DNA from 3 places in the Rhodococcus sp. PSi06 genome. Region 3 is predicted to be linked to each of the others. Evidence: predicted binding sites of a transcription regulator. Region 3 holds the regulator's gene; each other region holds the start of a gene.

Region 1 (3,274 bases), on a different contig from region 3:
TTCTCGACCCGTTGCGTGCTCGCTTGGGCGAAGGCATGCCCGCCTACGGATCGTGCGCGGGGATGATTCTGTTGGCGTCCGAAGTTCTCGACACCAGGCCCGACGCCCGGCATCTGGACGCCCTCGATATCACCGTGCGGCGTAACGCCTTCGGTCGCCAGGTCGACTCCTTCGAGACCGATCTCGACGTCGTGGACATCGAGGGTGGGCCGGTGCGAGCGGTGTTCATTCGGGCGCCCTGGGTGGAACGGGTCGGAGAACACGTCGAGGTGCTCGCCGCTGTCGTTCACGGACCGGCTGCCGGTCGGGTGGTGGCCGTACGACAGAACTCGGTGCTGGCGACCAGCTTTCATCCCGAGGTCACCGGAGACGATCGCGTACACCGACTCTTCGTGGACATGGTGCGCCACCACTAGGACTCGTCCGGAGCAGGTCGGTCCCGAGCGCGGTACCGGGCGAGTAAAGTCGACAACACTGATTTCGAGCAGGAAGGGGCTCTATCGCATGAGCGGCCACTCAAAATGGGCCACCACCAAGCACAAGAAGGCGGTGATCGACGCCCGACGCGGCAAGTCTTTCGCCAAACTCATCAAGAACATCGAGGTGGCGGCCCGCACGGGTGGCGGTGACCCCACGGGCAACCCGACTCTCTTCGACGCCATCCAGAAGGCGAAGAAGACCTCGGTTCCGATCGACAACATCGAGCGGGCCCGTAAGCGCGGAGCAGGCGAAGAAACCGGTGGAGCCGACTGGCAGACCATCATGTACGAGGGCTACGGCCCCAACGGTGTGGCGATTCTGATCGAGTGCCTCACCGACAACCGCAACCGCGCCGCAGGCGAGGTTCGCGTGGCGATGACGCGCAACGGCGGAAACATGGCAGACCCGGGATCGGTGTCGTACCTGTTCTCGCGCAAGGGTGTGGTGACCCTCGAAAAGAACGGTCAGAGTGAGGACGACGTCCTGATGGCCGTACTCGAAGCCGGTGCCGAAGAAGTCAACGACAACGGCGACACCTTCGAGATCGTCAGTGAGCCGACCGACCTGATCGCAGTACGTACGTCGTTGCAGGACGCCGGAATCGACTACGACTCGGCCGAGGCCAGCTTCCAGGCGTCGGTCAGCGTTCCGGTCGACGCAGACGGTGCGCGCAAGGTCTTCAAGCTCATCGACGCCCTGGAAGACAGCGACGACGTGCAGAACGTCTGGTCCAACGTCGAGCTGTCCGACGAGGTCATGGCCGAGCTCGACGACGAGGACTGACCACTCGATTTCGATCGAGCCAACAGGCCGGGTGTCGTATCCCTGATCCGCGGGTCCGCTCCGCTACGCTATCGAACAACAGTTCGTAAGCGGAAGGTGTGGTGGCGTGCGGGTGATGGGTGTCGACCCCGGTCTCACCAGGTGTGGGCTCAGTTTGATCGAGGGAGGCGTGGGCCGCACGGTCGTGGCGCTCGACGTGGACGTGGTCCGAACTCCCGCTGATATGGATCTCGCGCAGCGCCTGTTGCGCATCTCCGAGGCCGCAGAGTACTGGCTCGACACGCACAAGCCCTCCGTGGTGGCCATCGAGCGGGTGTTCGCACAACACAATGTGCGCACCGCGATGGGTACCGCGCAGGCCGGTGGGGTGATCGCGCTGGCGGCGGCCCGGCGCGGCGTCGACGTCTGCTTTCACACCCCGAGTGAGGTCAAGGCGGCGGTCACGGGCAATGGATCCGCCGACAAGGCCCAGGTCACAGCGATGGTCATGCGTATTCTCGGTCTGCAAACCGCGCCGACTCCGGCCGACGCCGCCGATGCGCTCGCGCTCGGTATCTGTCATTGCTGGCGTGCTCCGATGATCGCGCGGATGGCCAAGGCGGAAGCCATGGCGGCGGAGCAGAAGCGCAAGTACGACGCGCGTCTGGCCGAGGAGCGCAAAGCGCGCGCCGTCGTCGCACGCAGAATCGAGAAGATGGCCAAGAAAGAGGCGGGCGCACGATGATCGCATCGATCAGAGGCTCGGTGATCGACATCGCACTCGATCATGCGGTGCTCGAGGCCGCGGGCGTCGGATACCGCGTCAGCGCCACTCCGGCGACGCTGTCCACGCTGCACCGGGGAAGTGAATCGACCCTCCTGACCACCATGATCGTGCGGGAAGACTCGCAGACGCTCTTCGGTTTCCCGGACAAGGAATCGCGCGAGCTGTTCGAGTTGCTCCTGACCGTGACCGGGGTCGGGCCACGTATCGCGATGGCCACGCTCGCCGTGCACGAACCCGATGCGCTGCGAACCGCGTTGGCGGACAGCGATATCGGCGCACTCACCAAGGTTCCCGGAATCGGCAAGCGCGGCGCGGAGAGAATGGTCGTCGAATTGCGGGACAAGGTGGACGCGGTGGTCGGCCGCGCCGCGAACTCGGTTCTACCGGGATCGGGTGCCGGAAATTCTGTGCGCGATCAGATCGTCGAGGCGTTGATCGGACTCGGTTTTCCGGCGAAGCAGGCCGAGGAGTCCACCGACGCGGTACTCGCCCAGCAGCCCGAGGCAACCACATCGGCTGCGCTCAGGTCGGCGCTGGCGTACCTCGGAAAATCCAGGTAGGTAGACGTGAACGAGGACGACCAGTTCGCAGAATCCCAGGTGGGTGCGGACGCCATGTCCGACGATCTGGATGTCGAGACGAGCCTGCGTCCGAAGAATCTCACCGACTTCATCGGTCAGCCTCGGGTCCGTGAGCAGCTCCAGCTCGTGCTCTCCGGTGCCAAGATGCGTGGGGGAACTCCCGACCACATTCTGATGTCCGGTCCTCCGGGGCTCGGCAAGACCAGCATGGCGATGATCATCGCTGCCGAACTGGGAACATCGCTACGGCTCACGTCCGGTCCGGCACTCGAGCGGGCCGGAGACCTCGCCGCCATGCTCAGCAACCTCGTCGAGGGTGACGTGCTGTTCATCGACGAAATCCATCGCATCGCCCGCCCGGCCGAGGAGATGCTGTATCTCGCGATGGAGGACTTTCGCGTCGACGTCATCGTCGGCAAGGGCCCGGGAGCGACGTCCATTCCGCTCGAGGTTGCCCCGTTCACCCTGGTCGGTGCGACCACCAGGTCGGGTGCTCTGACCGGTCCACTACGCGACCGATTCGGATTCGTGGCGCACATGGATTTCTACGAGCCGAATGAACTGGAGCGCATTCTCATGCGGTCGGCCGGAATTCTCGGTGTCCCGATCGACCGAGACGGATGCGCCGAGATCGCCGGCCGATCCCGCGGCACGCCGCGCATTG
Region 2 (3,274 bases), on a different contig from region 3:
CGACCGCGTCGGACGAGAACGAGCGCACCGACCGGCGCAACAGCAGAGCCTCGCGACGGCCACGATCGAGTGCCTCGGCGGTTCCGAGCCAGAACAGGTCGTCCTCGCCGCCGCGCAGCAGTGCCGCCGCCGTGGACCCGTCGTCGACCGGAGTCAAGCCGCGCACCACGGCGATAGGAACACCGCCCAGCTTGCCCTTGACCAGATCGCCTGCGGCAGCGAGCTCGTCGGCGATCGCGACCTCGGTGACGACGAGCTCGTTGCCCTGGCCGTCCTCGGCTCCTGCATAGGCGTGCAGGACCGGTAGCCCCGCAGCGCCGATGGCGGCGTCGGTCTGACCGATCCGCCAGGCGCGTCCCATGGTGTCGGTGACGACCACGGCCACCGTGACCCCCAACAGTTCGCCGAGGGCGGCGCGCAGGGCTGCGGCGCTGGCGTCGGGGTTCTCCGGCAGCAGAGCCAGTTCGCCACCGTCGACGTTGGAACCGTCGATGCCCGACGCGGCCTGCACGATGCCCAGCCGGTTCTCGGTGATCAGAGTTCGGCCCTTGCGTGCGACGATCCGCACCGCTTCCTGCTCCACCAGGACTCTGCGGGCTGCGTCCCGCTCGTCGGCATCGCGAGGTGCCTGCACCAATCGGCCCTCGACCTTGGAGACGATCTTGCTGGTGACGATCAGGATGTCGCCGTCGCGCAACCACGGCGCGTGCTCGGCGATTGCGGAGGCCAAGTTGTCGCCGGGTCTGAATTCCGGGAGGCCGGTGATCGGCAGCATTTCGATCGAGCCACCCGGTGAGTGATCGCCCGGCACGGGTGGGATCGAGTCGGGTTCGCGGATGTCGCTCACAGGTCGAGTCCGGCCGCGCGAAGCGCGGTGCGCGCCATCACCGCGGTGGTCTCGGGGTCGGTCATCAGCAACGGAACCGACTGCACGTCGACTCCGTCGACGACTGCGGTGTCGGTGGTGTGCACCAGCCATGCGTCGAGAATGCCGGTGCCGCTTCGGCTTCCGTAATGACGTCCCACCGCCTGTGCGGTGGTGTCGACGCCGATGACGGACAGGCACTCGTCGGCCATGCCGCGCAACGGCTTACCGTCGACGACGGGGGAGAGGCCGACCACCTTTGCTGCCGACGTACGCAGCGCCCCGCGGATGCCCGGTACCGCGAGAATCGCGCCGACGCTCACCACTGGATTGGACGGTGCCAGAATGACCGCGTCGGCTTCTGCGATCGCGTCCACCACTCCCGGTGCCGGGCTTGCCTGTTCGGCACCGATGTTTGCGAAACTGTGGGTCGGAATCTGTGCGCGGTAGCGAACCCACCACTCCTGGAAGTGAATTGCGCGTTGCTGCTCGCCGCTTGGATCGTCGGGATCGGTCACGACGACGTGGGTTTCCGAGCGATCGTCGGTGACGGGCAGCAACCGGACGCCCGGTTGCCATCGGTTGCAGAGAGCTTCGGTGACGGCCGACAGCGGAAATCCGGTGCGCAACATCCGACTGCGAATCAGGTGCGTGGCGATATCGCGGTCGCCGAGTCCGAACCAGTCGGGATCGGCACCGTAGGCAGCCAGCTCGTCGCGTGCGTTCCAGGTCTCGGCGATCCGGCCCCACCCGCGCTCGGTGTCGATCCCACCGCCGAGGGTGTACATGCAGGTGTCGAGATCTGGGCAGATGCGTAGACCGTGCATCCAGACGTCGTCGCCGACATTGACCACCGCGGTTATCTCGTGTTCGGGGTTGTCGCCGAACAAGGATTTGAGACCCTGGAGAAACCGTGCACCACCGACGCCGCCGACCAGAACAGTAACTTTCACAACACACGAGCGTAGTGGGGTTGCGGCAGTGCGGGGCGAGCGCCCACCCGGATCTGCACCGTACGTGCGGACGGTGAGCAGGCGTGAGAACTGCCGCGACACGCGCAGGACAGGCTCCGATTCGGGGAGAGCACCGATTTCGGGCATGTGATGGTATTGGATTTGTGCGATCGGCTTGACCGCGACACACCTGGGCGTGTCTAATCACAGGTATGTCATTCAGTGTTCGCAGCACGAGTTCGATTGCAGCGAACCTGGTTTCGAACACTCGTTCCCTTCCTGTTCGACCCCGGTCGAACGTCCAGTAGAGGTCGAGAGTTCGAAGAACGCGGGAGCGTTCGGATATGCCAGTTCGATCGAATACCTGCGCGGCGCAACGTATTCGAGTACACAAAGGTCGAAAGTATCTGCGCTACCACAGGTGAGGAGGCGGAAGCGATGTATGACGAGCACGTGACACGTGATCAGCGGGGCGGACCCACTGCACACCTCAGCGCTGTCGACGACGCGCCGCGAACCGAGTCCGACAACGGCGCAGATTCGAGCGTCCCGACAGACGCGGGTGCTGCGTACGTAGCTCGAACGATCGACACCGAGGCGGACATCGACGCGGAGACCGATTCCGACGCCGACCTCATGCCCTTCGTTGCCGAGTCGGTTCCGCCGGCCAAGCCGTTCCTCAGTCTCGTCGCCGGCTTCGACGAGATGTTCGAGGAGATCGAGGATCAGTGGCAGGAGCGCGCACTGTGCGCCCAGACCGATCCCGAGGCCTTCTTCCCGGAAAAGGGCGGCTCGACTCGCGAGGCGAAGCGAATCTGTCTCGGCTGCGAGGTCAAGGACGAGTGCCTCGAGTACGCACTCGCCAACGACGAGCGGTTCGGTATCTGGGGCGGACTGTCCGAGCGGGAACGACGCCGGCTCAAGCGCGGGATCGGCTGAGCGCTCCACCGACCTCCGGTCGAGCTCGGCTCTTCATTTTGCGGCCCGGTCGCTCCGCGGCCCCGCCAATCAGCTGCACCGTCATTCCGGAGCACTATTGGGATCCACCTCGTCCGGGTCGATGCCCAGGTATGTCGCAACCTGCTCCACCAGAACCTCGAACAACAGGTCTTCCAGATCTTCCGGGTGCTTTGCGCGACGCTCCAGCGGTCGTCGGAACAGCACCACTCTGGCGCGTGTCGTTTCTCCGCGCTTGTCTATCCCGGCCGGTACCAGTCTCGACAGTGGCACCGGCCCCTCTGCTACCACCTCGGGCGGCCATGTCACCGACTCGGGATCGAGCGCCCTGATCTTGGGCACCTCGTCGACGGCGATATCCAACTTCGAAAGCTTGTCGTGCCATCGATGGTCGATTCGCGCGAACGCGTCGAGTACCAGCCGATCGAACTTCTCGGCCCGCGAGCGCCTGGCCGGGAGGTCCTCGGGCATCACCGGTCCGCGGATGCCGCGGCCGTGC
Region 3 (3,274 bases):
GGAAACCACCCGCGGCGGCTACAGCGGCATCGGCTTCACGCTGCACAACGACGTCGTCGCGCCGTACTTCATCGAACTGGCCAACGACGAGCAGAAGCAGCGTTGGCTCCCCGGATTCTGCTCGGGTGAGCTGATCACCGCGATCGCCATGACCGAGCCGGGCACCGGAAGCGATCTGCAGGGCATCAAGACCAAGGCCGTGCGCGACGGCGACGACTGGGTCCTGAACGGATCGAAGACGTTCATCACCAACGGGATCAACGCCGATCTGATCATCGTCGTAGCGTGCACCGACCCCGAGAAGGGTGCCCAGGGCTTCAGCCTGCTGGTAGTGGAGCGCGACATGCCCGGTTTCGAGCGGGGACGCAACCTCGACAAGATCGGCATGAAGGCCCAGGACACCGCCGAACTCAGCTTCACCGACGTTCGCGTGCCCGCCGCCAACCTGCTCGGTGAAGAGGGCATGGGCTTCATCTACCTCATGCAGAACCTTCCCCAGGAACGCCTCTCGATCGCCGTGGTTGCAGCAGCGGCCATGGAATCGGCACTGGACATGACCATCCAGTACTGCCGCGACCGCAAGGCGTTCGGGAAGTCGATCGGCAAGTTCCAGAACACCCGATTCGTGTTGGCGGAGTTGGCCACCGAAACCACCGCCACTCGAATCATGGTGGACAAGTTCATCGAACTGCTCAACGAAGGCAAGTTGACAGTCCAGGAAGCCGCGATGGCGAAGTGGTGGACCACCGAGAATCAGGTCAAGCTGATCGACCGGTGCCTGCAGTTGCACGGCGGCTACGGCTACATGAAGGAATACCCGATCGCCAAGGCCTACATGGACTCTCGCGTCCAGACGATCTACGGCGGCACCACCGAGATCATGAAGGAGATCATCGGTCGCGGACTGAACCTCTGATTCGTCCGAACCTCCGATCGGTAGACGCTCGACACGGCAAGGGCCGCAGCACATGTGCTGCGGCCCTTCCCGTGTCACTGCCGAAGCAATTCCTACAGCTTGCGCATCACGGTGACTACCTTGCCGAGGATGGCGGCATTGTTACCAGGAATCGGCTCGAACAGTGGGTTGTGCGGCAGCAACCACACCTCACCCTTCGACCGCTTGAACGTCTTGACGGTGGCCTCACCGTCGATCATCGCGGCCACGATGTCTCCGTTGTCTGCCACGGACTGCTGGCGAACGACGACCCAGTCACCGTCGCAGATCGCTGCATCGATCATCGATTCACCGACGACCCTCAGCAGGAACAGCGAACCCTGACCGACCAACTCGCGGGGGAGCGGGAACACATCCTCGACGGCTTCCTCGGCGAGGATCGGTCCACCGGCGGCGATCCGCCCCAGCACCGGTACGAACGTCGGAGTCGGCAGGCGATCCTGATCCTCGGACGAACCGTCGACCGCAGCGGCAGCCTGATCTGCCTGCACCTCGTCGAGACCGCGAACGTCGACCGCGCGGGGGCGATTGGCGTCGCGCCGCAGGAATCCCTTCCGCTCCAGGGTGCGGAGCTGATGAGCAACGGACGACGTGGACGTCAGGCCGACGGCGTCCCCGATCTCACGAATGCTGGGCGGGTAACCGCGCTCGGTCACCGAAGCCCGAATGACCTCGAGTACCTTCCGCTGTCGCTCCGTCAGGCCGGCGCTGATGTCGGTGCCGACTTCCATGGCCTTGGGCGTCGGCTCCGCGGCGGGCTTCGCGGCCGCGGCCTTGGTGGTCGCGGAACCCGGCGTCTTCGAACCCGTCGTCTTGGAACCCGTGGTCGACCTCGTCGAGGTCTGGTCCTTCATGCTGTCGGCCTCCTGCTGATGTCCTGGATCCGGTCTGCGTGATGAATTCTGCGCGGACTGGAGTTGATGGTGTCGACTCGTGTGGCGTGTGGTTTCTGACACGAATCTAGCGTGTATCAGCTGTTGAATCAAACATCTGTTCGACTCGTGTCGCGTTTTCTACAGACTTTGTCGGAGGCTCGTGATAGAACTTCGAACAAGCGTCCATCGAACGCCTGATCGAAAAAGCGATCCAACGAGCGAAGACGAGGTTCCGATGACCATCACCACCGATCGCCCCACCACCGTAGGTGTCCGTACCCGGTCCACTGGCGTCGAGCGTCGTCGACGTGCTCGTCCCGCGCTGCGCAATTCCCCCGCGACGCGGACTTCTCTCCAGACGCGGAGTTCTCTCGAGACGCACGGAGCACAGACGTCAGCGTGCCTGCCGGTTCTGGAGCCGTCCTGGACCGACGTCACCGACCGCGAGGCCGCCGATCGCGCCTTCGACGAGACCTCGGCGCACTTCGCCGGTCAGCCGGTGCGGATGCGATCGCTGGTGCTGTGGATGCTGGCAGTCGTCGTCGTCGCCGGTGGCCTGATCGGAATCGCGAACGTGCGAGCCGCAACACCCGATGCGGGACAGCCTGCCGGTGTGGTCGAGGTTCACGATGGAGCTGTGGTCGAGTACGCGCCCGGCAGATGACCACCGGCCCCAGTGCACGCAGAATGACTGAGTATCCTCGACTGACTGCCCCGACACGAATGTTCGACGTCGGTGCATCGGCTACGACGGAGGCTCCCACATGCATTGCCCGTTCTGCAGGCACCCCGACTCACGCGTGGTCGATTCGCGTGAAATGGACGAGGGGCAAGCAATTCGGCGGCGTCGCTCATGCCCCGAGTGTGGTCGACGATTCACCACGGTCGAGGCTGCAGTGCTGGCCGTCGTGAAGCGCAGCGGGGTCACCGAACCGTTCAGCCGTGAAAAGGTCGTCAAGGGAGTACGTAGAGCCTGCCAGGGCAGGGATGTCGACAACGACGCACTTAACCTGCTCGCTCAGCAGGTGGAAGATGCCATCCGCGCTGCCGGTTCCGCCGAAATTCCCAGCAACGAAGTGGGACTGGCCATTCTGGGTCCGCTACGTGACCTGGACGAGGTCGCGTATCTGCGATTCGCCTCCGTCTATCGTTCCTTTAGCTCGGCCGAGGATTTCGAGAAGGAAATACGTGAGCTGCGCAAGCACCGAGAGTCGGCCGACGTCGACTGACAGCCCAGCGCGTCAGCGGGCCTGATCGGAGATCGCCTTCTCGATGCGCTTCTCCGAGACCGGATATGCAGTGCGAATTCCTTGCGCGAACAGCCCTACCCGCAATTCTTCGATCATCCAGAACAGCTCCTGCACGCCTGCGCTGTTCTTTCGGCTCTCCGGGAGCGAATCCAGCAGCCTTCCGTACGAGGCGTAGACGCGGTCGAGTACATCCA

What was found. The regulator LexA, encoded in region 3, represses DNA repair genes until DNA is damaged. The targets are predictions, from matches to a motif close to CGAACANNTGTTCG.
Region 1: a site for LexA is predicted at 1,336-1,349, ahead of ruvC (crossover junction endodeoxyribonuclease RuvC). Genes of this name have one in related genera too.
Region 2: a site for LexA is predicted at 2,080-2,093, ahead of cofD (2-phospho-L-lactate transferase). Genes of this name have one in related genera too.

The regions. Positions count from the first base shown of each region.
Region 1 is NZ_JBHNYO010000009.1:74,020-77,293, forward strand. Features, by position in the region: gene pdxT (pyridoxal 5'-phosphate synthase glutaminase subunit PdxT) at 1-416, shown strand, start outside; gene ACFI9K_RS13400 (YebC/PmpR family DNA-binding transcriptional regulator) at 505-1,263, shown strand; gene ruvC (crossover junction endodeoxyribonuclease RuvC) at 1,370-1,987, shown strand; gene ruvA (Holliday junction branch migration protein RuvA) at 1,984-2,589, shown strand; gene ruvB (Holliday junction branch migration DNA helicase RuvB) at 2,644-3,274, shown strand, end outside.
Region 2 is NZ_JBHNYO010000003.1:236,982-240,255, forward strand. Features, by position in the region: gene ACFI9K_RS05835 (coenzyme F420-0:L-glutamate ligase) at 1-847, opposite strand, end outside; gene cofD (2-phospho-L-lactate transferase) at 844-1,818, opposite strand; gene ACFI9K_RS05845 (WhiB family transcriptional regulator) at 2,524-2,757, shown strand; gene ACFI9K_RS05850 (metallopeptidase family protein) at 2,839-3,274, opposite strand, start outside.
Region 3 is NZ_JBHNYO010000005.1:266,005-269,278, forward strand. Features, by position in the region: gene ACFI9K_RS09385 (acyl-CoA dehydrogenase family protein) at 1-916, shown strand, start outside; gene lexA (transcriptional repressor LexA) at 1,009-1,686, opposite strand; gene ACFI9K_RS09395 (hypothetical protein) at 2,066-2,494, shown strand; gene nrdR (transcriptional regulator NrdR) at 2,595-3,059, shown strand; gene hrpA (ATP-dependent RNA helicase HrpA) at 3,072-3,274, opposite strand, start outside.